Regions from separate parts of the Bacillus sp. 5RYD7K genome, predicted to be linked through region 1. Evidence: riboswitches for the same ligand, from Rfam matches in the RefSeq annotation. Region 1 holds a riboswitch; the other holds the start of a gene.

Region 1 (12,276 bases):
TGCGCCAGCTGACAGAAAAAGGGGTGGAGCTTCGCGGAGATCAGGTGATTTGCGGACTGGAGCCTGCAGCGAAACAAGCCGAAGAAGCCGATTGGGGAGCGGAATACCTGGCGCCGATTCTCAGTGTGAAGACGGTGCAGGACGTACAGGAGGCGGTCCGCCATATTCAGCAGTACGGCACAAACCATTCAGAAGCCATTCTGACGGAAAACGGCGAGCATGCCGCATACTTCCAGACAGCCGTAGACGCCGCTGCCGTGTATCATAATGCTTCAACCCGGTTTACAGACGGCTTTGAATTCGGATATGGAGCCGAAATCGGCATCAGCACGCAAAAGCTTCATGCGAGAGGGCCGATGGGGCTTCCGGCGTTAACATCTACAAAAATCATCATCAAAGGAAACGGACAAATCCGAGTATAGTCTCTTAAGCTTATCCTGAAAAAAGGGTAGGCTTTTTTTATACAGAAAGATTGACGATTCCCTATATATTGTGTAAAATTTAATTGTACAAAATATAAAAGAGGTGAATTCACATGACAAAACCATTATTTACAGCAACAGTATCAGCCGCCGGCGGACGGGAGGGAAAAGTCACGTCTTCTGACGGTGTGCTGAATCTTGATGTTGCCATGCCGGGAACGCCAAGAGCGAAACGTCTTGAACACGCCACAAACCCTGAACAGCTGTTTGCTGCAGGGTACTCAGCCTGCTTTGACAGCGCCCTTCAGCTCGTAGCGAGAAAAGAGCGCCTGAGTATTGAAACAGAAGTCACTGCGCATGTCAGTCTGCTGAAAGATGAAGCAGATCAAGGATATAAACTCGGCGTTACGCTTGAGGTTAAAGCATCCGGCATTGAGAAACAGGAGCTTGAAGCACTTATCCAAAAAGCGCACGGTGTCTGCCCGTATTCAAAAGCGACGGCAGGAAATATAGAAGTAAAGCTTCTGGCAGCAGAATAAAAATAAGGATGCCCATTCGGGGCATCCTTATTTTACGCCGTGCAGCGTTTTCAAAACCTCATAAAGCGACTGCTTTACCTGCTTTAATTCCTCTTTTGACAGTCCTGTCTGTTCCAGCATGGCAATGGGAATATCCGCCGCCGTTTTCTGCATGGCCCATCCTTCATCTGTCAGCCTGATCGTCACGGAGCGCTCATCTTCAGGCGACCGCCTTCTTATAATGATTCCGCGCTGCTCCATCCGTTTCAGCATCGGTGTCAGCGTTCCTGAATCCAGGTGCAAAAGCTCACCCATCCGTTTTACATTCAGTTCTTCATGCTCCCATAATAAAAGAAGCGCCAAATATTGCGGATAGGTCACATTGAGCTTATCAAGCAGCGGCTTGTACCGTTTCGTCATTTCCCTTGAGCTTGCATACAGCAAAAAGCAAAGCTGATTCTCCAGTTTCATATGTTCAAATTCTTTTTCTGCCATAACTTCTTCACCAACTCTTTGTTTGTTAACGTTACCCCTATTGTAGCCGAAAAACGGCCCATTTCCTATTCTAATATGTTTAAAAATATGAGCATGGGTAATATAAACAATAAGTACAATGAGGAGGCTGATAATTATGGCATTATTTACTGCAAAAGCGACCGCAGTCGGCGGACGGTCAGGACATATTAAATCCGAAGACGGAGTGCTGGATTTTGACATCATCATGCCGAATGCAAAAAAAGACGGAGAAACGGGCACAAACCCTGAACAGCTTTTTGCGGCAGGATATGCTGCCTGCTTCGGGGGAGCGCTTGAGCTCGCCGCCAAAAAACAGAATATCGACATGACCTCTGAAATTGAAGGGCAGGTCAGCCTTTTAAAAGATGAGAGTGACGGGGGATACAAAATCGGCGTAACGCTCGTCATTGATACAAAAGACCTTGATAAAGAAACGGCGGAGAAGCTTGTACACGCCGCTCACGAGTTCTGTCCGTATTCAAAAGCGACAAGAGGAAATGTTGACGTAAAACTTGAACTCAAATAATTAAACGAACGAATATCCCGGATATAAAATCCGGGATATTTTATTAACGAAAACATCAGTAATGAACTCTTCTCCGCCGGAATAAGAATACGATATAGCACTTTTGCATAATGACACCAAGAGAAACGAGGGAGAAATCGATGTCTCTTCCAAATATCCCGAACATCACCCCCGACATTACACTCTCCAAATGTGAGACTTTGAACTTCCTTCTTTCATCTGTGGCTATGGAAGAAATCGGACTATCCCATATTCTGCAGGCGGAAGCAGATCGAATTCAAACGTTTCTCGGCGCTTCCTGTGATCCTTCTCTGGGGGAATTGTCAGCCATCAATCGAAGCACCGAACGGCTTCTGCGCACAGTCATGAAATCCCAGCTCCTTTTGCAGACGAAGCTTGAGGACATTATCTACTTACAGGATTCTGAAGCCTGCATGGATCCTGACGACCGAAGCAATCCAAGTGACCCGGACGATCCTGATGACCCGGATGACCCGTGGGACCCAGATGAACCCTGCGATCGTGATGATCCGGATGACCCGCGGGACCCAGATGAACCTTGGGATTGTGATGATCCGGATGACACGTGCGACAATCCAAGCGACTCATGTGATCCGCGTTTTCCGAATCCTCCGCCCGAAGATCCGTGCGACGGTCTGTTTTACGGCCGCATTGGCTGCTGTGAGTGCGAGGATTGTGAGGAATGCGAATGGAGGAGGAAAGGCGGGGAGCGTTCATAAAGGAAGAGATGGGTGAAGCATATGCCGTATCAAAGCCTCTCAAAAGCGAAACAGACATCTTTTGAAGCGATGCATTGTCTCACAATTGCGCTGTTACATATATTAGCTGTGACCGTTGATAAAAGAAAGGATTCAAATTACAAAGAAGAAATCAGGCTGTTCTCCGCATTGTGCCGCTGGCAGGCGGAAACAGGCGGGCGTCTGTTTTTAATGATCAGCATGGAAAGAGAGCAGAAGCGGATGTATGAGCGGCACTTTCATGAAATGAAGACAGTGACGGAACGAACGAAAAAATTCATTTCTGAAAGCCCGCCAGAATTCCGGACGCATCCCATTACGCAACGGGCGGTCAGGCAGCTTCGGGAATGGGATCCGGAATCATCTGCCGAACCTGCCGTCAGATGGGGGCGGCCTGTCTTCGTAACGATGAACGGCACACCTGAAAAGCCTTGGTTCAATCAACAACTCCAAAAGCGGGAAAGGTGAGAACATGAGCGGAAATGCTGAATGTAAACTGACGCTTTGCATGATTGTAAAAAACGAGGAGAGATATATCTCCCGGTGTTTATCAAGTGTACAAGATATTGCGGACGAGATCGTCATTGTAGACACCGGATCACAAGATAATACAAAAGATATCTGCAAAAGTTTTCAGGCCAGAGTGTTTGATTTAGAATGGGAGAATGATTTCGCCAAGGCGAGAAATTACGGCCTGCAGCATGCAGAAGGGGATTGGATTTTAATGCTTGACGCGGATGAAGAGCTCGATCAGGAGAGCGGCCGCTTTATCACTTCGCTGCTTCATGATGAATTACCGAGCCGGGGACTTTTAAAAATCATCAATTACACGGGGAAGCAGCTGGATGAAAATGAAGCGTTTGAAAGCATGCAGCCGAGACTGTTCCGTAATCATGAAGGCCTTCTGTATCAAGGCAGAATACACGAAAATATCACCTCTTCCAATGAGGAAGAAAACAATGCTTTTTTTACGCTTCCTTGTGTGATTCATCACTACGGTTATTTGGAGCAGGAAGAAAAGATCAAACAAAAACATAAACGGAATATCAGCATTTTAAATGAAGAGCTTTCAGAGGAAAATCCGGATCCGTGGCTTATTTATCATTTGGCAAGCGAATGCTATAGAATAAAAGACTATGAAAAAGCATTACATCTTGTCAACGGCTCAATTTTTCAATTTTTAAGTGAAAAACGAATGCCTCCGTCTCTCTTGTATCATTTAAAATATACAATATTGCTTGAACTCAAACGGTATGAAGAAGCGGAGCAAGGGATTGACAAGGTGCTCAGGCTTTATCCTGATTACTGCAATCTTCATTATTATAAGGGCCTTATATTATATCATTTGGAAAAGTACAGAGCGGCTATCAAAGCATTTGAAAAAGGAACGAAGATTGAAGAAGAAAATGCTGGCCACTTACATTTAAAAGGTGCCGGCGATTTCAGAGCTTTTTATCATATGGCGAAATGCCATGCTGCATTAAACCATGATATGACGGCCGTCGCTTACGCCAAAAAATCCGTGAAATCTAATCCTCAATTTAAACCTGCACAAGAACTTCTGACACAATTAAAAAAGGATCAGCGGACAAACGCCTGATCCTTTTTTTGTTCCGTTAACATAATCGAATAATGTTCAACGCCGCACCGGCACTTCCTCCGAGCAATGCCGCCTCACCTAATAATCCGAACAGCTGAAGCTGGATGGTGCTGCCTGCTGTCAAATTCACAATGAAGGAGTTGTTGAAGTTTGCCAATGACACGGCAGGTGCAATAATTGAACTTGCAGGCGGGGCGCCGTTAATCAGGACCCGTGAACTTACAAGCAGGCCGGCTGCTAAATTAATCTGGTAGGAGATATAGTACCGCCCTGCCGGCGCAACGGTAAACATAGTATTAGCAGCATTTAGCCGTAATATCTGCGGAAAGGTTTTGATCATTCGGCAAGGAAATGGCTGTGCCGCCGATAACAACAGCGACAACACCGCCGCCCGTATTACTTGCAAATCCGGAAGTCGCCGTTAAACTTGTTCCGGTAACACCCGCAGCGCCGGTGGCTCCAGTGATACCAGTGGGTCCAGTCAGTCCGGTGGCTCCGGCAGCACCAGTGCTGCCTGTGGGCCCGGGGACCCCTGTAGCTCCAGTAATTCCTATCGGTCCATTTTCTCCAGTAGTGCCAGTGACCCCGGTAATCCCGGTCGGCCCCGCCAGTGCAGAGATATTTGAGATACTGTCCAATTTTGAGCCGAGAAGAAGCTCCTGTTTCATTAAACTGTCAAGCGTATGACGGACGCTCTCATTCAAGTTCAAAATATCCGCAAGACTTGACGGCGGCCCTGTTAACCCGGGAATCGTTCCGAGCGCATATTGGATTATTTCTCCTTCCGCATTCAGAATATGTGCCATTCCCAGCTCTTCCATAGCAATTGATGAAAGAAGAAGGTCAATGGTATCGTCTCTGGAATGGGTCACGACAGGGGTGATGTTAGGTAAATTAGGCTGTGACACAATGTCCCTCCTTATGAGTTGACAGAAAATGTCTTCATTACGTATGAAGTCCCCGAAAAAAAGCGTAAAGCAGTACTGTATCAATATATTCACTTGTGCTGTCCATTTTTCTGAAAGAATGACCTTAATGAATCAATTGCGTTCACGAAAAATAAACCTGCGTTGTGAGCAGGTTATTCTGGATTAATATACTTTTTTGCGGGCGGAAGTTTTCCAGACGTCAAAGGGCGCGGTATGATCGGAGAAGCTGAGATGATAAAAAGGAATTGATCTCTCCGTCCGCTGTTTCTTGATTTCTTCATATATGAAGGTGTCATCAAAGCCTGCGTCAGAAGCATCTGAGTGGCTGGATGCGAAATATACCGCTTTTGGCCTCGCCCAATAAATGGCGCCTAAACACATAGGGCAGGGTTCACAGCTTGTGTAAATCACACAATCATCAAGCTGATATGTTTGAAGTGTCCGGCACGCATTCCGGATCGCCGTTACTTCAGCATGGGCTGTCGGATCGTTGCTGGATGTCACATTGTTCCGCCCTTCGGCGATAATGACGCCGTTTTTAACGATGACGCAGCCAAAAGGCCCTCCGCCTTCATCCACGCTCTCAACTCCCAGCGTGACCGCCCTTTTTAAAAATGAAATATGCTGATTCATCTCAAATCCCCCTCGGTTGATCGATTACTTTAACTATAGCGGAAGATACATCTTAAAACATTGGCAAATCAGTCAAAATAACAGCCGGAAATGGGATCATATATATAAAGAAACTTTGTCTATATATCTTGTGCATGTCCTGCAAAAACTCTCTTTTTCATTTCCAGTTTTCTGTATAAAAGGGCAAGAAGCATAGAGGGGATCGTACAAACAATCATTCCGATAAAGGCGTACCGGGGTTCAATTTCATATAAAAAACCTCCGAAAACAGTAAATACCGCAGTGCTCCAGCTGAGCGCAAGCGCTGAATATATGCCTTGGGCTTTCGGGACTTGCGCAGGGGAAATATGTTTAATTAAATATTTCATAAATGCATAGTGTCCCATCGCGAATGAACAGGCATGCAGCGTCTGCGCGAGGCAGAAAATGATGACATGCGGAAAGGCAAATACGAGTATCCAGCGTACGGTTGCACCAAGCGCAGCCAAAGCGAGCAAAGCACCAGCCGTAAATTGATGAAAACATCGGTCAGCGATTGCAAAGAAAATGATCTCCGCAATAACGGCGATGTTGATGATGATTCCGATTGCATATGCGGGTGCATGGATTTCCTGCAAAAAGAGATAACCGTAATTGTAATAAGACGCATGTGCCGCCTGCAGCAAGATAACGATTGCGAGCACCAGACCGAAATGTTTGATGCGGAATAAGGCAAGCATGCCCTCTTTTTTTGTACAATCTGTTTCCGGCCGTTTTGAAAGAACAGCGGGCGCATGCATAAAGCTGAGGCATACGAATATCAGAGTGCTCAAAAGCAGTGCCCATAAAATCACTTGATCTCCAAATATACCTGTAAAGACGGACAGGATGACGCCGGCTGAAACAAATCCGGCGGACCCCCATTGCCGGCTGGTTCCGTAATCTCTTAATTCATTATGCTGTACCAAAACGCCGCAAGCGCTGTCCAAAGCAGGCATCAAAGCCGGATAAAACACATGCAGCCCTAATGTGACAAGAAGCAGGCTTTGAAAAGAGTCAGCCGGAATATAACATAAAAGCGCAAGAAGCGTACCGATTCTGGCTCCGTTCAATATGGCTCTGCTGCTGAATTTTCCGGATAAATAAGGAAAGAAAAACAATGTGGAAATTCCTCTTGCCGCCAGACCTAAGCTCATAATGAAACTGGCTTCGGATACGGAAACCCCTTTTATATGAACCATCCATCCCGTCCAATAGGGCAGAAAAATCCCCCATGTCATAAAAAAGCTAAAAAAATGCAGACTCATCCAGCGATATGCGTTCATTCCCGTTCCTCCTTTTCATTGGCATGTTATCATGTAAAACGTAAAGATAATATGAGATATCTCATATATTTCGGGGTGGACGATGGAAATTTATAAAGGTGAGAAAAAACGGCATCAGATAGAAAAACACTCAATCGCGCATTTATTTTCTTTTCCCGCTGAAGAGTATATGGAGGTGCGGGAATATCAGCGGGATGAATGGATGATTCAAGAGGGCATGAGGCCGGACTTCCTGTTTTACGTGATTGAAGGAAAAGCGAAAATATATGTAACCCATCAAAACGGAAAAGTATCGTTAATTAATTTTATCAACAAAAATGATTACATCGGAGAGATGGAACTATTACATGAAGTATATTACACAAAAGGCATTCAGGCCTCAGCGAAGACTGTTTGTTTCGCTCTGCCAATTTGCCGCTGCCGCGGGCAATTGCTGCAGGATGCGAATTTTCTGCGTGAATTGGCTAAGTTTTTAAGTGATAAGGCAACGCTTATGGCTTCAAAGTATTCACAAAGTCTGGCGTTCCCGGTTGAAAATCGGCTTGCTGATTTTATTTTGCAGACGGCGTATGAAGGATTTTATAAAGAGAAGCACGTAACGGTTTGTGATTATTTAGGTGTATCTTACCGTCATCTCTTGCATGTGCTGACGCAATTCTGCCAAAAAGGGTATTTGCAGAAAGAAGGGCGGGGCTATCAAATTAAGCAGCATGATTCACTGAGTGAACTTGCAGAGGCGCTGAAGAATAAGTAACATGCTCAAAAAAACAGCCATCCGCACATTAGGGATGGCTGTTTTCATTATACAAGCTGAGCTTGTTTTTTTCGCGCCTGTTTCGCAGCGTCGACCATATTTTTTAATGCCGCAACGGTTTCTTCCTGCTGTCTTGTTTTCAGCCCGCAGTCCGGGTTTACCCAGAAGCGGTCTGTCGGACACACTTCAAGCGCATCATCGATAATTTGATAGATTTCTTCAGTAGCCGGCACGCGCGGGCTGTGAATGTCGTATACACCGAGTCCGAGGCCTTTCACGTAAGGATGATCTTTCAGATATTCTAAAAATCCTCCGTGGCTTCGGCTGTGTTCGATTGTGATGACATCAGCGTCAAGGTCATTGATCGTATCGACAATATCTTCAAAGTTGCTGTAACACATATGCGTATGAATCTGCGTCTCATTTTTCACAGAAGACGTCGTTAATCGGAAAGCTTCTGCTGCCCAAGTTAAATATTCATCCCAATCCTGCGTTTTTAACGGCAGGCCTTCACGGAGCGCGGGTTCATCCACTTGGATAATCTGAATACCGGCATCTTCAAGCGCTTTTACTTCTTTTCTGAGGGCAAGCCCGATCTGGAAGGCGATTTCTTTTCTTGAAATATCCACGCGCGGGAATGACCAGTTTAAAATGGTGACAGGTCCCGTCAGCATGCCTTTCATGTGCTTTTCTGTCAGCGATTGGGCATAGATCGTATCTTTTACCGTCATCGGTTCGATAAATTCGACATCACCGAAAATGACAGGCGGACGTACGCAGCGTGAACCGTAAGACTGCACCCATGCATATTTCGTAAAGGCGAACCCGGCCAGTTTTTCACCGAAGTATTCGACCATGTCCGTCCGTTCAAATTCTCCGTGAACGAGCACGTCTAAGCCGATTTCTTCCTGAATGTCAACCCAGCGCTTCGTTTCCGCATTAATAAACGCTTGATACTGTTCATCCGTCCAATCTTTTTTCCGCCATTTTTGCCGTGCGCTCCGCACTTCTGCAGATTGAGGGAAGCTTCCGATCGTCGTCGTCGGCAGAAGGGGAAGACCGAGTGATTCATTTTGCAGCGCCAATCGTTCTTCAAAGCTTGCAGGGCGGGAGAAATCTTTTTCTGTCAGCTGATTCAATTCTTCTTTTTGAGCTGAGTTCGCTCCTGTTGCGAATGCTTTCAAAGCTTTAAGTGCCGCTTTTGACTCTTCGATCTGCTCACTGACGGCCGCTTTGCCGGACAGAAGCCCTTCTTTTAAGACGCCGAGTTCCGCCAGTTTTTCTTTAGCGTATGACAGGCCGTTCAGCAAATCCTTTTCAAGATGCTCATCAGGGTGTTTCGCCACCGGCACGTGCAGAAGGCTGCTTGAAGGCTGAATCCATAACTCCTCAACATCAGCGTGGCTGAGGATATCCAAAGCCGCATCAAGGCCTTCTTCAACATCGATTTTCCAAATGTTTCGGCCGTCGATCACACCGGCTGCCAGCACTTTATCTTTCGGGAAGCCGTGCTTTTTCAATTGCTCAAGGTTTCTGCCTTTATCATGCACGAAATCAAGCCCGATTCCCTGTACAGGATACGAAACGAGTTCTTCATATGCATCAACCGAATCGAAGTATGTCTGCAGGAGGACATTCAGCCCTGAAAGCTCTTTTGTAATAGATTCATAGAGTTCTTTTGCGGCGCGGACATCTTCAGCTGAGGCTGTCACAAGGGCTGGCTCATCAATCTGAACCCATTTGACGCCTTCTGCTTCAAGCTCTTTCAGCAGCTGTACATAAAGAGGAACAAGGCGCTTTTGAATCGCTTTCGCCTCTGATTCTTCGTATCCTTTCGCAAGTGTGACGAATGTATACGGACCGACAATGACAGGTTTCGTTTCCGCTCCGAATTCTTCTTTGATCCGGCGGTAGTCGTCAAGCTGTTTGTTTCTCGTCAGACGGAATTCAATGCTTTCGTCATATTCAGGAACGATGTAATGGTAGTTGGTATTGAACCATTTTGTCATTTCACTGGAAACGGCGTCTTTAACACCGCGGGCAATCGCGAAATATGTATCAACGGGATCCGTGATGCTGCGGAATCTTTCCGGAATCCAGTTAAAGCTGACGGCGGTATCAAGCACATGGTCATAATGAGTAAAATCAGAGACCGGCACGATATCGATATTTTGGTCAAGCTGTGTTTTGACAGCTGATAAGAATAAACCGTCAAGCTCTTTAAGAAACGTTTCTTTATCAGTGTTTCCTTTCCAATAAGCCTCAAGCGCTTTTTTCCATTCTCTGTTCAAGCCGATTCTCGGAAAACCGAGATTTGAAGTTTTGATTGTAGTCATTAAGTCTCCTCCTTTAAGTGAGATGTAACAAAAAAGCCTCTTTCTCATGAGAGAAAGAGGCTTTAACATCAAAATGTAAGCCTCTCTTATCTCTCAGATCACGTCTGATGGAATTAGCACCGTGCCTTAGGAGACAATCGTCTCGGCGCAAAAATCACGCGCCCCATTTCACAATGGAATTACGGTCGGTTGCTGTTGGGGTCAAAAGGCCAATCCCTCGCCCAACTCTCGATAAGAGAAAATATTTCAATTTTTTTGAAAAGTTACATCATTTGTTGGTTATCTTATCAGCTTATTCAGATCACTGTCAATAGAAAATCTCACATTTTAAAAATTGGTGATGTTGACAAGCGGATCAATCATTATATGAGAAAAATATCAGAAAGACAGCAGCTGTGCCTGTTCGGCTCTTTCCATGAGCACATCAGGTGCGTCTAAATACAGAAATCCGTTCCCGGCCAATGTTTTGGCGATGCCCAAAGGAAGAGTCCGCCGCACAAGCTGGGCATAAATTTCGGCTTCAGAAAGCGTCCGCTGAAACGAGTCCTGTTCAAGCCCTTTTATTAAGGCCAGCGCTCCGCTCACGTGCGGGGCGGCCATTGAAGTGCCCGTCAGCTTCCCGTATTTATGGTTGGGAAGGGTGGAGAGAATGTTTTCTCCGGGCGCCACGAGGTCAATTTCTTTATTTGCGTTTGAAAATTCTGACGATTTACGGGCGATTGAGACTGATCCGACGGCGATCACTTCGTTGTAAGCGGCCGGATACGACAGTTCTTCTGTCCGCTCGTCTCCGTCACCTTCATTTCCTGCTGCGCAAACGACCAGTACACCGCTTTTTACCGCATTTGTGACGGCTTCTTTCAGTTCAGGCACATCGTTCGGCCCGCCGAGTGACATGGAAATAATGTCCGCCTTTTGTTCAACGGCGTAGTTGATGCCGTTAATAATCCATTCGTATTTGCCGCTGCCGTTTTGACCGCCGAGAACTTTAACGATTAAAAGGCTCGCTTCCGGCGCAACACCTGAAATTCCGCCGTTTGAATCATTGGCGGCAATCGTTCCGGAAACATGTGTCCCGTGGCCGTTGTAATCGGAAATCGCGTCTTCTTTGCCTTCGTCATCATCGGTGAAGTTTTTTCCGCCGATAACCCGGTCTTTCAAATCAGGATGATTAATGTCGCAGCCTGTATCAAGCACCGCGATTTTAATATCCTTTCCTTTAAACCCTTTTGCCCACAATTCTGGCGCCTTAATCACTTTAATACCCTCAGGAAGCTCGTTCACATCCATGATCTGCTCATCCGTGACATAAGGAATCAACCGCATTTCACCATTCATAAAAAAGCCCTCCTTTTTTATGCTTGCGAGTGGATTCAAGGGTGTTGCTACTATTTTATGGCAGATTATGCCGTTCGGGAAGAGTCATTTGAAGCATTTTGATAAAAAAGGCGCAATCTATTGCACTAAATAATTTCAAATAATTGGATGGTTCAACGGCTTTTATTTTGATTCGGCATCAGCTGACGCTATAATTGGAAATGGGAAAGGAGAAGAGGTATGAAGATAAATGAAGCATTGTACGACTATTTTTCCGAACGGGTGGATCAAATTGCGAAAGAATGGATTGAAACGATGGAAGATTCGGATCCGAATTCGATTTACTCTTTGACAAATCCCGTCATCATAGAAGAGCTGATGGAGCAAGATAAAGAATTTTACCGGTATATTAATAAAATGTATATCATGCCGGAAAAAGAATTTTTAGAAGAGTTCGAGCGATGGGTGATTGAGCTTGCGAAAGACCAGAAGCATCTGGATACCCCGGTCCAGTATGTGGTTCGTGAATTCATGAGAAACCGGAGACTGTACATCAGTTATTATGATGCGTTTGCCGATAAACATGAATCTTCGTTTGCCGAGGGAGAAAGGAAGAGATGGGAGAATTTAATCGTTCAAGTATTTGATTTTACGATTTACACA
Region 2 (12,276 bases), 1.9 Mb from region 1:
GAACTTCTGATACGATTGCTGAAGCTTTTGGGTGTCGGCCGCTTCAATGGAATACCAGCCATTTTGAAACATTACATCGTATAATCTTCTCTGCGCTTTTTGTGACTCATCGAAAATCGCCTGAATATCTTGATAAAGAGACTCGTGGCTGAACTCGTGCAGGGCTGTGCAATATGAAGACGTGATATACTTTTCCGTCGTCAGCAGTTCATTCACCAAGTCTCGGTCATTCATTTGCGCCGTATCGGGCACGGGCGTTTGCGGGTTAGTGATTTTTTGATTTTGCTGTTCCATGTATTGTCCTCCTATTGCATATAGCCTGTTGTTGTCTGTCCGCCTTGAGCGGGATTCAGGTGACCCAAAATGTTTTGATAATGCTTGTGGTGCATCCGGCCTATTTGTTCAAGCTCTTGTTTTAACGTCTGATTCTGGCAGTGTTCCGCCATGAAATGCGCTTTTTTCATGGCAAGCAGATTCCAGTTCAGCATGTCTTCAAGATACAAATGGTCTTTCGTTGAGATGACGGCAGGCGGCAAATGTCCGTGCTGCTCCTGGTTATTCATATAAACGCCTCCTTCAATTCTGTTCTTCTTAGCTTTCTCTGCGACCGGGATTTCATACACAAATAAAAGAAAAAGGAGGAGTTCGCCCTTGCTGCGGAGCATATGTTTATTTTTGTCGAAAAATAAAATGCTTACGAAATTCGCCCAGGCTTACGGCCTCCGCTTCGGCGCGGGAAGATTCGTTGCGGGGGAAACACTTCGAGAAGCTGTAAAAACGGTGAAGCGGCTGAACCAAAACGGGCTGTCGGCCTCGATAGATTATCTGGGTGAATATGCTGGGTCCCGGAAGGATGCCAAAAGGACGGCCGAAGAATGCAAAAAAGCAATCAGGGCGATCGCCGAGAATCAATTGGACTGTGAGCTGTCGCTGAAATTAACATCTATCGGTCTGGATATATCTGAGAATCTCGCCGAACAGCACATCAGAGACATATTGACGGAGGCAAAAGAACACTGCGTCCCCGTCACGATTGACATGGAGGACTATTCCAGATGCGCCCGCACGCTTGATCTGTATAAGCGGTGCAAACCGGATTTTCCGATGCTCGGCACCGTCATTCAGGCTTATTTGTACCGCGCGGCTGAAGACATCAGCAGCCTGATGCCATATAAGCCGCGGCTCAGACTTGTAAAAGGCGCATACAAAGAATCAGCGTCCGTTGCGTTTCCTGATAAAAAAGGGACCGATCTTCATTTCCAGCAGCTGATCAAGCTGCAGCTTTTGAGCGGGCATGAAACAGCGGTGGCGACACATGATGACCACATGATTTCGTATACGAAAACACTCATCAGCGAGCATCAGATTCCCCGGGAGCAGTTTGAATTCCAAATGCTGTACGGCATCAGAACGGAGCGGCAGAAGAAGCTTGCCGAAGAAGGATACAGGATGAGGGTGTACGTCCCGTACGGAACCGATTGGTACGGCTACCTGATGAGAAGAATTGCCGAACGCCCGGCAAATGCGGCGTTTGTGCTGAAAGGAATCTTCAAAAAATAACGGCTGCCTTAAAAAAGCAGCCGCAGTATGTTACTCCATGTTGTCTTTTTTATATTGCTGATTTTGGCTTGTCCGCTTGCCGCCGCCGTATTTTTGCTTCGGTCCCGCATTTCCTTTCATGCTTGCCGCGCTCACTGCGCCGGAAGACGGATCTTTTCTCCCTCGCACCATTCCCTTCACCTCCGGGTTTAAGTTTCCCGCCTGCGGCACAGAACATGCGGAAGCCAAAAAATTTAAAAAAATTCCATATTTGCTATTGAAGTCATCCTGAAAATCTTTTAAGATGAAAGAAGAAAAGGGTTTCATTTTTTTTGCCGAAAAAATGAATGACTATTCATTCAAAGTTCAAGGGGGATGACTCATGCACAAGTTTATAAAGAAAGCAGCCGTTCTCGGGTCAGGCGTCATGGGGTCCGGAATTGCCGCGCACTTGGCTAACATCGGAATTCCCGTCCTGCTGCTTGATATTGTGCCAAACGAGCTGACAAAGGATGAGGTGAAAAAAGGGCTGACATTAGAAAGCCCGGAGGTCCGCAGCAGACTGAGCCGATCGGCCATGCAAAAGCTGCTGAAGCAAAAACCGGCGCCGCTGACTTCAGCTGCCAATCTCGATTATATTACGGCGGGGAATTTGGAAGATGACGCGGCTGAGTTGAAGGATGCCGATTGGATTATTGAAGTCGTCGTCGAAAATCTTGACGTGAAAAAACAGATTTTCTCACTTGTTGATGAATACCGGAAACCGGGAAGCATCGTGTCCAGCAATACGTCCGGTATCTCCGTCACAAAAATGGCGGAAGGCAGATCTGCCGATTTTAAAGCTCATTTCTTAGGAACCCATTTCTTTAATCCGGCCCGCTACTTGAAGCTTCTGGAAATCATTCCGATTCAGGAAACAGATCCTGAGGTATTGCAATTTATGACTTCATTTGCCGAAAATACACTCGGAAAAGGTGTCGTCATCGCAAAAGACACGCCTAACTTTATCGCTAACCGCATCGGTACGTACGGCCTGTTGGTCACGGTAAGGGAAATGCTTTCCTCCGGCTGCCGCATCGGCGAGGTGGACACGGTGACCGGGCCTTTGATCGGCAGACCGAAAAGCGCGACCTTCAGAACCCTTGACGTCGTGGGGCTTGATACATTCGCCCATGTGGCAAAAAATGTTTATGATAAAGCCGACGGCGCTGAAAAAGACATGTTTAAGCTGCCGGAATTTATGAATGACATGCTGAAAAACAATTGGCTGGGCAGCAAATCCGGCCAAGGTTTTTACAAAAAAGAAGGTAAAACAATATATGAGCTCGATCCGCTTACCATGACATACGGCGAGCGCTCGAAAATGAAGACGCCCGCTTTAGAAGCCGCCAAACAGGCAAAGGGTGCCAAAGGGAAAATGAAAGCGCTTATATACTCTGATGACCGCGCCGGCCGCCTGCTTTGGAATATCACGTCGCAAACTCTCTTATACTCAGCCCGGCTTTTAGGTGAAATCGCTGATGATATCAAAGCGATTGACGACGCCATGAAATGGGGCTTCGGCTGGGAGCTAGGCCCGTTTGAAATATGGGATGCCATCGGTGTCAGAACATCAGCGGAGCGGCTTGAACAAGAAGGCGCAGACCTTCCCGGCTGGGTGAAAGAAATGCTTGACGAGGGCCATGAAACATTTTATATGAAGGAAAACGGAAGACGATTTTACTATTCAGACGGCCAATACAGGGCTGTGAAAGAAAATCCGAAACGGATCAGCCTGCAAACGGTAAAGGAAACAAAGGGCGTGATCAATAAAAACAGCGGCGCCAGTCTGATTGATCTCGGCGATGATATCGCGCTGCTGGAATTTCATACGAAAAGCAACGCGATCGGCTTAGACATTATTCAGATGATTGACAATGCGCTTGAGGAAACGGAGCGAAATTATAAAGGTCTTGTCATCGGAAACCAAGGCAGACATTTCTGCGCGGGAGCAAACCTTGCGATGATTTTAATGGAAGCTCAGGATGATAACTTCATGGAAGTCGATTTTGTCATCCGCCGTTTTCAGCAGACGATGCTGAACATCAAATACAGCGCCAAACCTGTTGTGGCGGCGCCGTTCGGAATGACACTCGGCGGAGGAACGGAAGTCTGTCTTCCGGCAGCACGCGTTCAGGCGGCGAGCGAATCGTATATGGGTCTTGTCGAAACCGGCGTCGGCCTTATTCCGGGCGGCGGGGGAAATAAAGAGCTGTACATGAATTACTTGAACGGCGGAAGTGAACTGATGGACGCGGCCATTAAAACCTTCGAAACCATTGCGCTTGCCAAGGTGTCCGGCTCGGCGCACGAAGCCCGTGATATGAAGATTTTGTCTGCGGCAGACCGTGTCAGCATGAATCAGGATCACCTGCTGCACGATGCGAAACAGCTGGCTGCTTATTTATATGACAGCGGATACCGCCCGCCTGCCCTCAAAAAAGTAAAAGTCACGGGAGAAACCGGCTGTGCTGCGTTACTGCTCGGAGCAGACCAAATGAGAAGATCCGGCTATTTATCAGATCACGATATGAAGATTGCGAAGAAGCTGGCCCATGTCATTGCCGGGGGAAGAGTCCCGTTCGGCACCGAGGTTTCAGAAGAATATCTACTCGAGATTGAAAGAGAAGCCTTTTTAAGCCTCGCTGGCGAGGCGAAATCTCAAGCGAGAATGCAGCATATGCTGGTCAAAGGCAAACCTTTACGGAACTAGGAGGGTGTTTATGAGAGAAGCAGTCATTGTGGCCGGTGCGAGAACGCCGGTCGGTAAAGCGAAAAAAGGGTCGCTTGCAGCCGTTCGTCCTGATGATTTAGGCGCGCTTTGTGTGAAAGAAACGCTGAAACGGGCAGGAGGCTATGAAGGAAACATAGATGACTTAATTATCGGATGTGCAACACCAGAAGCCGAACAAGGATTAAATATGGCGCGGAATATCGGTGCGCTGGCGGGGCTTCCTCATACGGTGCCGGCCATTACGGTGAACCGCTACTGCTCTTCCGGACTTCAATCCATCGCTTACGGTGCGGAAAAAATTATGATCGGCGCGGGCGACACCGTCATCGCCGGCGGGGCGGAATCCATGTCGCAAGTTCCGATGATGGGGCATGTGACCCGCCCGAATATCGCTTTGGCGGAGCATGCGCCTGAGTATTACATGAGTATGGGGCACACAGCGGAGCAGGTCGCCGAAACATACGGCGTATCCAGAGAAGACCAGGATGCATTTGCCGTCCGCAGCCATCAGAATGCCGCGAAAGCCCTTAAAGAAGGGAAATTTAATGACGAAATCGTGCCGGTTGAAGTATCGCTGACAGAAGTCGGGGATGACCATAAGCCGCGGAAAAAACAATTTACCTTTTCTCAAGATGAAGGCGTGCGCCCCGGCACATCGGCTGACGTATTGGCAAAGCTCCGTCCGGCTTTTTCTAAAACGGGAACCGTGACGGCCGGGAACTCTTCACAAACGAGTGACGGCGCGGCTGCTGTCATGCTGATGGATCGCGAAAAAGCTTCGTCGCTCGGATTGGCGCCGCTAGTCAAATTCCGTTCCTTTGCCGTAGGCGGCGTTCCCCCTGAGGTCATGGGGATCGGTCCGATTGAAGCTATTCCGCGGGCGCTCAAGCTTGCCGGACTCGAATTGCAGGATATCGGGCTTTTTGAATTGAATGAGGCCTTTGCTTCACAGGCCATTCAAGTTATCAGATCACTGGGAATAGATGAAGAAAAGGTGAACGTCAATGGGGGCGCCATCGCGCTCGGACATCCACTCGGCTGCACGGGGACGAAGCTGACCCTGTCACTCATACATGAAATGAAACGGAGAAACGAGCAATTCGGCGTGGTGACGATGTGCATCGGAGGCGGCATGGGCGCTGCCGGCGTATTTGAGCTCATTTAAACAAAGGGGGAAACGAATATGAAACAGGAAACGGTCAACGTCAAAAAAGGCGGCAGCTTTCTGATTGAGGAGACGGGATATGATCAAATATTCACTCCGGAGGACTTTACAGACGAACATAAAATGATCGGCAAAACGACAGAAGACTATGTCGTAAACGATGTGCTTCCTTATATTGATGAAATTGAAAACCATCAGTTTGAGCATTCAGTCAGACTGCTCAGAAAAGCCGGAGACTTGGGCCTCCTCGGAGCAGACGTGCCTGAAGAGTATGGCGGCATCGGCTTGGATAAAATCAGTTCAGCCTTCATTACGGAAAAATTTTCGCGTGCCGGCAGCTTTTCGCTATCTTACGGCGCTCACGTCGGTATCGGCTCATTGCCGATCGTGTTCTTCGGAACGGAAGAACAGAAAAAAACCTATTTGCCGGACTTGGCTTCAGGACAAAGAATCGCGGCATACGCCTTAACTGAGCCCGGTTCAGGTTCAGATGCCCTCGGCGCGAAAACAACGGCCGTTTTGAATGAAGCGGGCACACATTATATTCTCAACGGAGAAAAACAATGGATTACTAACTCCGCCTTTGCAGATGTCTTTGTCGTCTACGCAAAAGTGGACGGAGATAAGTTTTCCGCATTTATCGTAGAGAAAAATTATCCGGGCGTGTCAACAGGCCCTGAAGAGAAAAAAATGGGGATTAAAGGTTCATCGACGAGAACGCTGATTTTAGATCAGGCGGAAGTGCCGAAAGAGAACCTTCTTGGCGAAATCGGAAAAGGCCATGTCATCGCCTTTAATATCCTGAATATCGGACGCTACAAGCTTGCCGTCGGCACAATCGGCGCTTCTAAACGGGTGATTGAGCTGTCTGCCGCTTACGCAAACCAGCGCCGGCAATTTAAAACGCCGATTTCAAGCTTCACGCTCACTCAGGAAAAGCTTGCGACAATGTCGGCACGGCTTTACGCCATGGAGAGCTCTGTATACAGAACAGTGGGCTTGTTCGAAGATAATATGAGCCGGCTGACGGAAGAAGCGCAAAAAGACGGACGCGAAGTCGCAAAGTCAATCGCCGAGTACGCGATTGAATGCTCGCTCAACAAAATGTGCGGATCTGAAACGCTTGATTACATTGCCGACGAAGGCGTTCAAATTCACGGCGGTTACGGGTTTATGCAGGAATATGAAGTGGAGCGCGCCTATCGTGACTCGCGAATCAACAGAATTTTTGAAGGCACAAATGAAATCAACCGCCTGATCGTAACGAGCACGTTCCTGAAAAAAGCCGTAAAAGGGCAGCTTCCGCTCTTTGAAAAAGCGAAGGCGCTCCAGGAAGAGCTCATGATGCTGATGCCTGAAGAGCCGGGCTCAGAGCCTCTTGAACAGGAAAAATACATTGTCAGACAGGCGAAAAAGATCGCCCTCTTGACAGCGGGGCTCGCGGCGCAGAAATACGGAAAAGAGATCGAAGGCGAGCAGGAACTCATGGTGAACATCGCTGATATCGTCAGCGCGGTGTACGCTTTGGAATCTGCTGTCCTCAGAACGGAAAAAGCGATTGCGGCGGACGGTGCCGAAAAAGCCGCGCAAAAGCTGTTATATACGGAGATCTTTGCCCAGGAAGCCCTTCAGAATATTGAAGCGCATGCCAAAGAATCACTGATCGCCATGGAGGAAGGAGATTCCCTCCGCATGATGCTTTCCGTGCTGCGCAAACTGACGCGCCTGACACCGAAAAATCTGATCCGGAAAAAACGTGAAGCGGCTGCCGCTGTCTTCCGTGAAGAAAAATATATCGTCTGATCACATGCTGTAAGCGCTCCTTCATCCGGAGCGCTTTTTCATGAAGCAACGTTATAGGTTTTTACAAGTGATTGTGTTAAAATAACGACGATCATTTACAAGGGGTGAAGAAGATGTCGTTAAATTTTTACTGGTACCCTAAATGCGGAACGTGCCGTAATGCGAAAAAATGGCTGGAAGACCGCGGTAAGGAAATAAACGAGATACATATTGTGGAGGAAACTCCGTCGAAAGAAGAAATTAAAGACCTCTATGAAAAGAGCGGCCTTGAGCTGAGAAAGTTTTTCAACACGAGCGGCATGAAATACCGCGAGCTGAACCTAAAGGAAAAACTGTATCATATGTCAGAGGATGAACAGCTTGACCTTCTGGCATCTGACGGTATGCTCCTGAAACGCCCGATTACGACAGACGGCGAAAAAGTCACTGTCGGCTTCAAAGAAGACCAATTCGAAAAATATTGGATGTAATGCCGCGTTCTAAGAATTATGGTATCTTCTTATTATAAGAAAAAATTGGAGGGATTTAGATGAGCACACCGAAAGATATGCGTTATTCCAAAGAGCACGAATGGGTCAAAGTTGAGGACGGAAAAGCCCGTATCGGGATTACACATTTCGCGCAAGCCGAACTTGGCGATATCGTATTTGTCGAGCTTCCGGAAGTCGGCGCTGAAATTAAAGCGGACGAGCCATTCGGCAGCGTAGAATCCGTCAAAACCGTATCCGAATTGTACGCACCGATTAACGGAACGGTGACGGAAGTGAACGAAGACCTTGATGACAGCCCTGAATTCGTAAACGAATCTCCGTATGAAAAAGCGTGGATGATCGTCGTGGAACCGGCTGATGCTAAAGAAATCGAAAACCTCATGACTTCCGAGCAGTATGACGAAATGACACAGGAAGACTGATCGGATAGCAAAAGGGCCATTTGGACATTCTATCTGTAACGGGAGGTGTCTAATATGGCTTTTGATAAACAAAAGGTCGATGTGACGGAAAACGTCACGGGCCGCTTTCAAAACGGCCGGTTTTCCTTGTTTCATGAAAATGAAGCCATCGGCGAGATGACAGGCATGAACCAGTACGAGCTCAAACAGGGCTTTTCATTTGAGAATCAAAAATTTTATAAAACAGCCGATGTCATAAACGGCAGTGATCCGAAATATGTGGATTGCGATTATGAGAACGGCTGGTGTTAACAGTTGGCGGTGAATTTCACTGCCTTCTTTTTTAATCTGACGCTAAAACAATCGGCAGGTGATGCTTATGAACAACGAAGATGAAAAGGTGATCATCGTAGAAGGGAAATCGGATAAAATCAAAGTCAGAGAAGTGCTCATCGAACCCGCGGAAATCGTCTGTACAAACGGGACGATCGGCCAAACCGAACTGGAAGATTTGGCGGACCGCCTGTTTGACAGAGACGTCTTTATATTAACGGACGCAGATGAATCCGGAGAAAAATTAAGAAAACAGCTGAAACGGGAGCTTCCCGAAGCGCGCCATATCTATATAGACAGAACATACAGGCAAGTCGAGTCGTGCCCGGGCCATCATCTCGCATCTGTGCTGATCAGAGCCGGCCTTGATGCAGACCCTGTATTTTTGAAAAAGAACGACCTGAGGTGATAATCAAAATGAAAGAACTCCAAGAAAATGAACTCGAATTGATTCAGGATGACGTCTATCTCCTGTATTTGTACACCCCGTTTTGCGGCACATGCCAGCTGGCGTCCAAGATGCTTTCTGTCGTCGAAGAAATGCTGCCCGGCACCGCCTTCTATAAAAACAACGTGAATTATTCCCCCGCATTCGCCAAAGCCTATCAGATTGAGAGCGTTCCGTGCTTTTTGCTGTTTAAAGGCGGAGAACTTGTTGAGAAAGGATACGCCTTCCGCTCCGTTTCTTATTTATATGAGCTGATTAAACAAAAAACATCGCAAACGTTCCCGATGTGACAATTTTTACAGGAAAATGTCGTGCGGTTTATAAAGGGTTCTGTCCGTTAAAAAGAGAAAGTGTATGTATGGCCATTAAAACGGGAGGTTATACGAGTGGAGAAAATAGAAGTTTTGGAGAATGACGGACAGCATCTGTTTTTGAAACCGCTATTAAACGCCTCAACGCTGCTGATTACATTCCAGGGAGAAAAGGAAGCCTTAACGGTCTCAATTAACGGACAGGGAGAAATGAGAAAAACGTCGGTTTCAAAGGAAAAATCTAATTTGACCTTTTACGGAAACCAGACGGAAATCATCCATCTCCTGCACGGTGATGTCTCTTTGCAGAAGCTCATCCAAAGCGGAAAACTCAAAGTGAAAGGATCATTCCGGGCCCTGCTGAAGCTGGAGGCCATCCTCTGGCTGACAAACGGATTTTTTCAGACGATCAGCAAACGGCCGTAAACTGCCAATCTACTATGTGACAATAGCTTCCATTATTTATTTTATTGACTTTTTATCATTCGCCGTGCTATTCTACAGTAAGAATTTCCGGACGAAAATACGATATGTTTTCTCTTATCAAGAGAGGTGGAGGGAAGTGCCCTATGAAGCCCGGCAACCATCAACGATGTTGAAATGGTGCCAATTCACTCAAAGCGGTCTGCTTTGAAAGATGAGAGAAAGGCCTTTTTCAATAAGCCTTTCTGCTCATTTTTGCAGAAAGGCTTTTCTTTTGCGTAGAAAACCGGAAGATTTCTTAGAATAGTGTAAGGCAGGTGATTGCTTTGATCCATCTTCAAAATGTTTCAAAAATTTATAAAGCGAAGCATGGGGATGTCAATGCTGTCCAAGATGTCACTCTTGATATCAAAAAGGGCGAAATATTTGGAATTATAGGATATAGCGGAGCTGGTAAAAGTTCCTTAATCCGTCTTTTGAACGGCCTTGAAAAGCCGACGTCAGGTATCGTGGAAGTTGCGGGGACGGAATTAAATAAAGTAAGCAGCCGCGGGCTGAGAAAAGCGCGCCAGGAAATCAGCATGATTTTCCAGCATTTTAACCTTTTGTGGTCGCGCACCGTTCGGGAGAACATTATGTTTCCGCTGGAAATCGCCGGCGTGAAAAAAAGCGAACGGGTCCGCCGCGCCGATGAGCTGATTAAACTGGTCGGATTAGAGGGGAAAGAAAAGTCTTATCCGTCACAGCTGAGCGGCGGTCAAAAGCAGCGTGTCGGCATCGCCCGGGCGCTCGCCAACAATCCGAAAGTCCTTCTGTGCGATGAAGCGACATCAGCGCTCGACCCGCAGACGACCGATTCAATTTTGGATCTTTTATCCGATATAAATGACAGACTCGGTCTGACGATCGTGCTCATTACCCATGAAATGCACGTCATCCGAAAAATCTGCAACAGAGTCGCCGTTATGGAAAACGGGAAAGTCGTTGAAGAAGGCGAAGTGCTCCAAGTTTTCAGAAACCCGCGCGAACCGATGACCAAGCGTTTCGTTCAGCAGGTGACAGAACCGGAGGAGACGAAAGAAACCATCCAGCATTTTCTGCAGGAAACCGCGACAGGAAAAACGATTCAGCTTTCATTTGTCGGGCAGGCCGCCGAGCAGCCCCTCATTACGGAGATGATCCGAAACTTTGAGGTGGACGTCAATATTCTGCAGGGGAAAATCTCACAGACGAAGGACGGAGCCTACGGTTCTTTATTCATCCATATTGACGGTCAGGAAAAAGAAGTAGAAAACGTGATCCGGTTCATCAAAGACAAACAGGTAGAAGCAGAGGTGATCACAAATGTTTGAAAAATGGTTCCCGAACGTTGATTTAACCGAGCTGTGGACGGCCACATACGAGACCCTTTATATGACGGTCATCGCCTTAGTCTTTTCATTTGTCATCGGAGCGATACTCGGTCTTCTGCTCTTTTTAACGGGCAAGGGAAGCTTATGGGAAAATAAAATCATTAACACCGTGATTGCGGCGGTCGTTAATATTTTCAGGTCTATTCCGTTTCTTATTTTAATTATTCTGCTTCTCGGCTTTACTAAGATTTTAGTCGGCTCGATTTTAGGGCCGAACGCCGCATTGCCTGCGCTGATTATCGGCTCCGCGCCGTTTTATGCCCGGCTTGTTGAAATCGCGCTGCGGGAAGTCAATAAAGGAGTCATCGAAGCTGCCAGATCAATGGGAGCAAAGACATCGACGATTATCTTCAAAGTGCTGATTCCTGAATCAATGCCTGCGTTAATTTCGGGCATCACCGTTACAGCCATCGCCCTGATCGGATCTACCGCCATTGCCGGCGCCATCGGTTCAGGCGGACTCGGAAACCTTGCATATGTAGAGGGGTACCAGTCCAATAATACGGATGTAACGTTTGTAGCGACAGTATTTATACTCATCATCGTCTTTATCATTCAAATCATCGGTGATGTGATTACAAATATAATAGACAAAAGATAAGGGAGGATTTACATTGAAAAAGATTGTACTAAGTGCGCTGCTGCTTGTGTTCGCGGGAGTTTTGGCCGCCTGCGGATCAAACGGATCAAATAAAAAGGAAATCGTCGTCGCTGCGACAAAGACGCCGCACGCTGAAATCTTAAAAGAAGCGGAGCCGCTCCTGAAGGAAAAAGGCTACACATTAAAAGTAAAAGTGCTGAACGATTACAAAATGTACAACAAAGCGTTAGCTGATAATGAAGTGGATGCGAACTACTTCCAGCATGTTCCTTACCTTGAACAGGAAATGAAAGAAAATAAAGATTACAAACTCGTGAATGCCGGAGCCGTTCACCTTGAGCCGTTCGGTATTTATACGAAAAAATACAAATCACTGAAAGACCTGCCTAAAGGCGCGACCATCATCATGACAAACAACGTCGCTGAACAAGGCCGTATGCTGGCGATGCTTGAAAAAGCCGGACTGATTACACTTGATCCGAAGGTAAAAACGATTGACGCCACTACGAAAAACATTACGAAAAACCCGAAAAACCTGACATTCAAAAAAATCGCCCCTGAATTAACGGCGAAAGC

Evidence for each region. Region 1 has a riboswitch for S-adenosylmethionine ahead of metE (5-methyltetrahydropteroyltriglutamate--homocysteine S-methyltransferase). Riboswitches for the same ligand answer to the same signal wherever they lie in the genome.
Region 2: linked by a shared signal. The riboswitch ahead of metN (methionine ABC transporter ATP-binding protein MetN) and the one ahead of metE (5-methyltetrahydropteroyltriglutamate--homocysteine S-methyltransferase) in region 1 are both predicted to bind S-adenosylmethionine.

The regions. Positions count from the first base shown of each region.
Region 1 is NZ_CP191200.1:3,535,512-3,547,787, reverse strand. It holds gene proA (glutamate-5-semialdehyde dehydrogenase) at 1-422, shown strand, start outside; gene ACQE26_RS17200 (organic hydroperoxide resistance protein) at 536-961, shown strand; gene ACQE26_RS17195 (MarR family winged helix-turn-helix transcriptional regulator) at 989-1,435, opposite strand; gene ohrB (organic hydroperoxide resistance protein OhrB) at 1,572-1,982, shown strand; gene ACQE26_RS17185 (alpha-helical endospore appendage domain-containing protein) at 2,123-2,722, shown strand; gene ACQE26_RS17180 (hypothetical protein) at 2,744-3,208, shown strand; gene ACQE26_RS17175 (glycosyltransferase) at 3,213-4,340, shown strand; partial or broken gene ACQE26_RS17170 (BclA C-terminal domain-containing protein) at 4,357-5,248, opposite strand; gene ACQE26_RS17165 (nucleoside deaminase) at 5,432-5,902, opposite strand; gene ACQE26_RS17160 (MFS transporter) at 6,022-7,206, opposite strand; gene yeiL (transcriptional regulator YeiL) at 7,289-7,960, shown strand; gene metE (5-methyltetrahydropteroyltriglutamate--homocysteine S-methyltransferase) at 8,008-10,296, opposite strand; SAM riboswitch class I at 10,380-10,534, opposite strand; gene isp (serine protease Isp) at 10,675-11,634, opposite strand; gene ACQE26_RS17140 (STAS domain-containing protein) at 11,854-12,276, shown strand, end outside.
Region 2 is NZ_CP191200.1:1,639,338-1,651,613, forward strand. It holds gene ACQE26_RS08120 (spore coat protein) at 1-294, opposite strand, end outside; gene ACQE26_RS08125 (hypothetical protein) at 306-563, opposite strand; gene ACQE26_RS08130 (proline dehydrogenase family protein) at 652-1,560, shown strand; gene ACQE26_RS08135 (YuzL family protein) at 1,591-1,731, opposite strand; gene ACQE26_RS08140 (3-hydroxyacyl-CoA dehydrogenase/enoyl-CoA hydratase family protein) at 1,922-4,291, shown strand; gene ACQE26_RS08145 (acetyl-CoA C-acetyltransferase) at 4,302-5,477, shown strand; gene ACQE26_RS08150 (acyl-CoA dehydrogenase FadE) at 5,496-7,280, shown strand; gene ACQE26_RS08155 (arsenate reductase family protein) at 7,394-7,750, shown strand; gene gcvH (glycine cleavage system protein GcvH) at 7,810-8,193, shown strand; gene ACQE26_RS08165 (YusG family protein) at 8,248-8,484, shown strand; gene ACQE26_RS08170 (toprim domain-containing protein) at 8,552-8,914, shown strand; gene ACQE26_RS08175 (thioredoxin family protein) at 8,923-9,243, shown strand; gene ACQE26_RS08180 (SCP2 sterol-binding domain-containing protein) at 9,340-9,690, shown strand; SAM riboswitch class I at 9,802-9,908, shown strand; gene metN (methionine ABC transporter ATP-binding protein MetN) at 10,014-11,039, shown strand; gene ACQE26_RS08190 (methionine ABC transporter permease) at 11,032-11,700, shown strand; gene metQ (methionine ABC transporter substrate-binding lipoprotein MetQ) at 11,714-12,276, shown strand, end outside.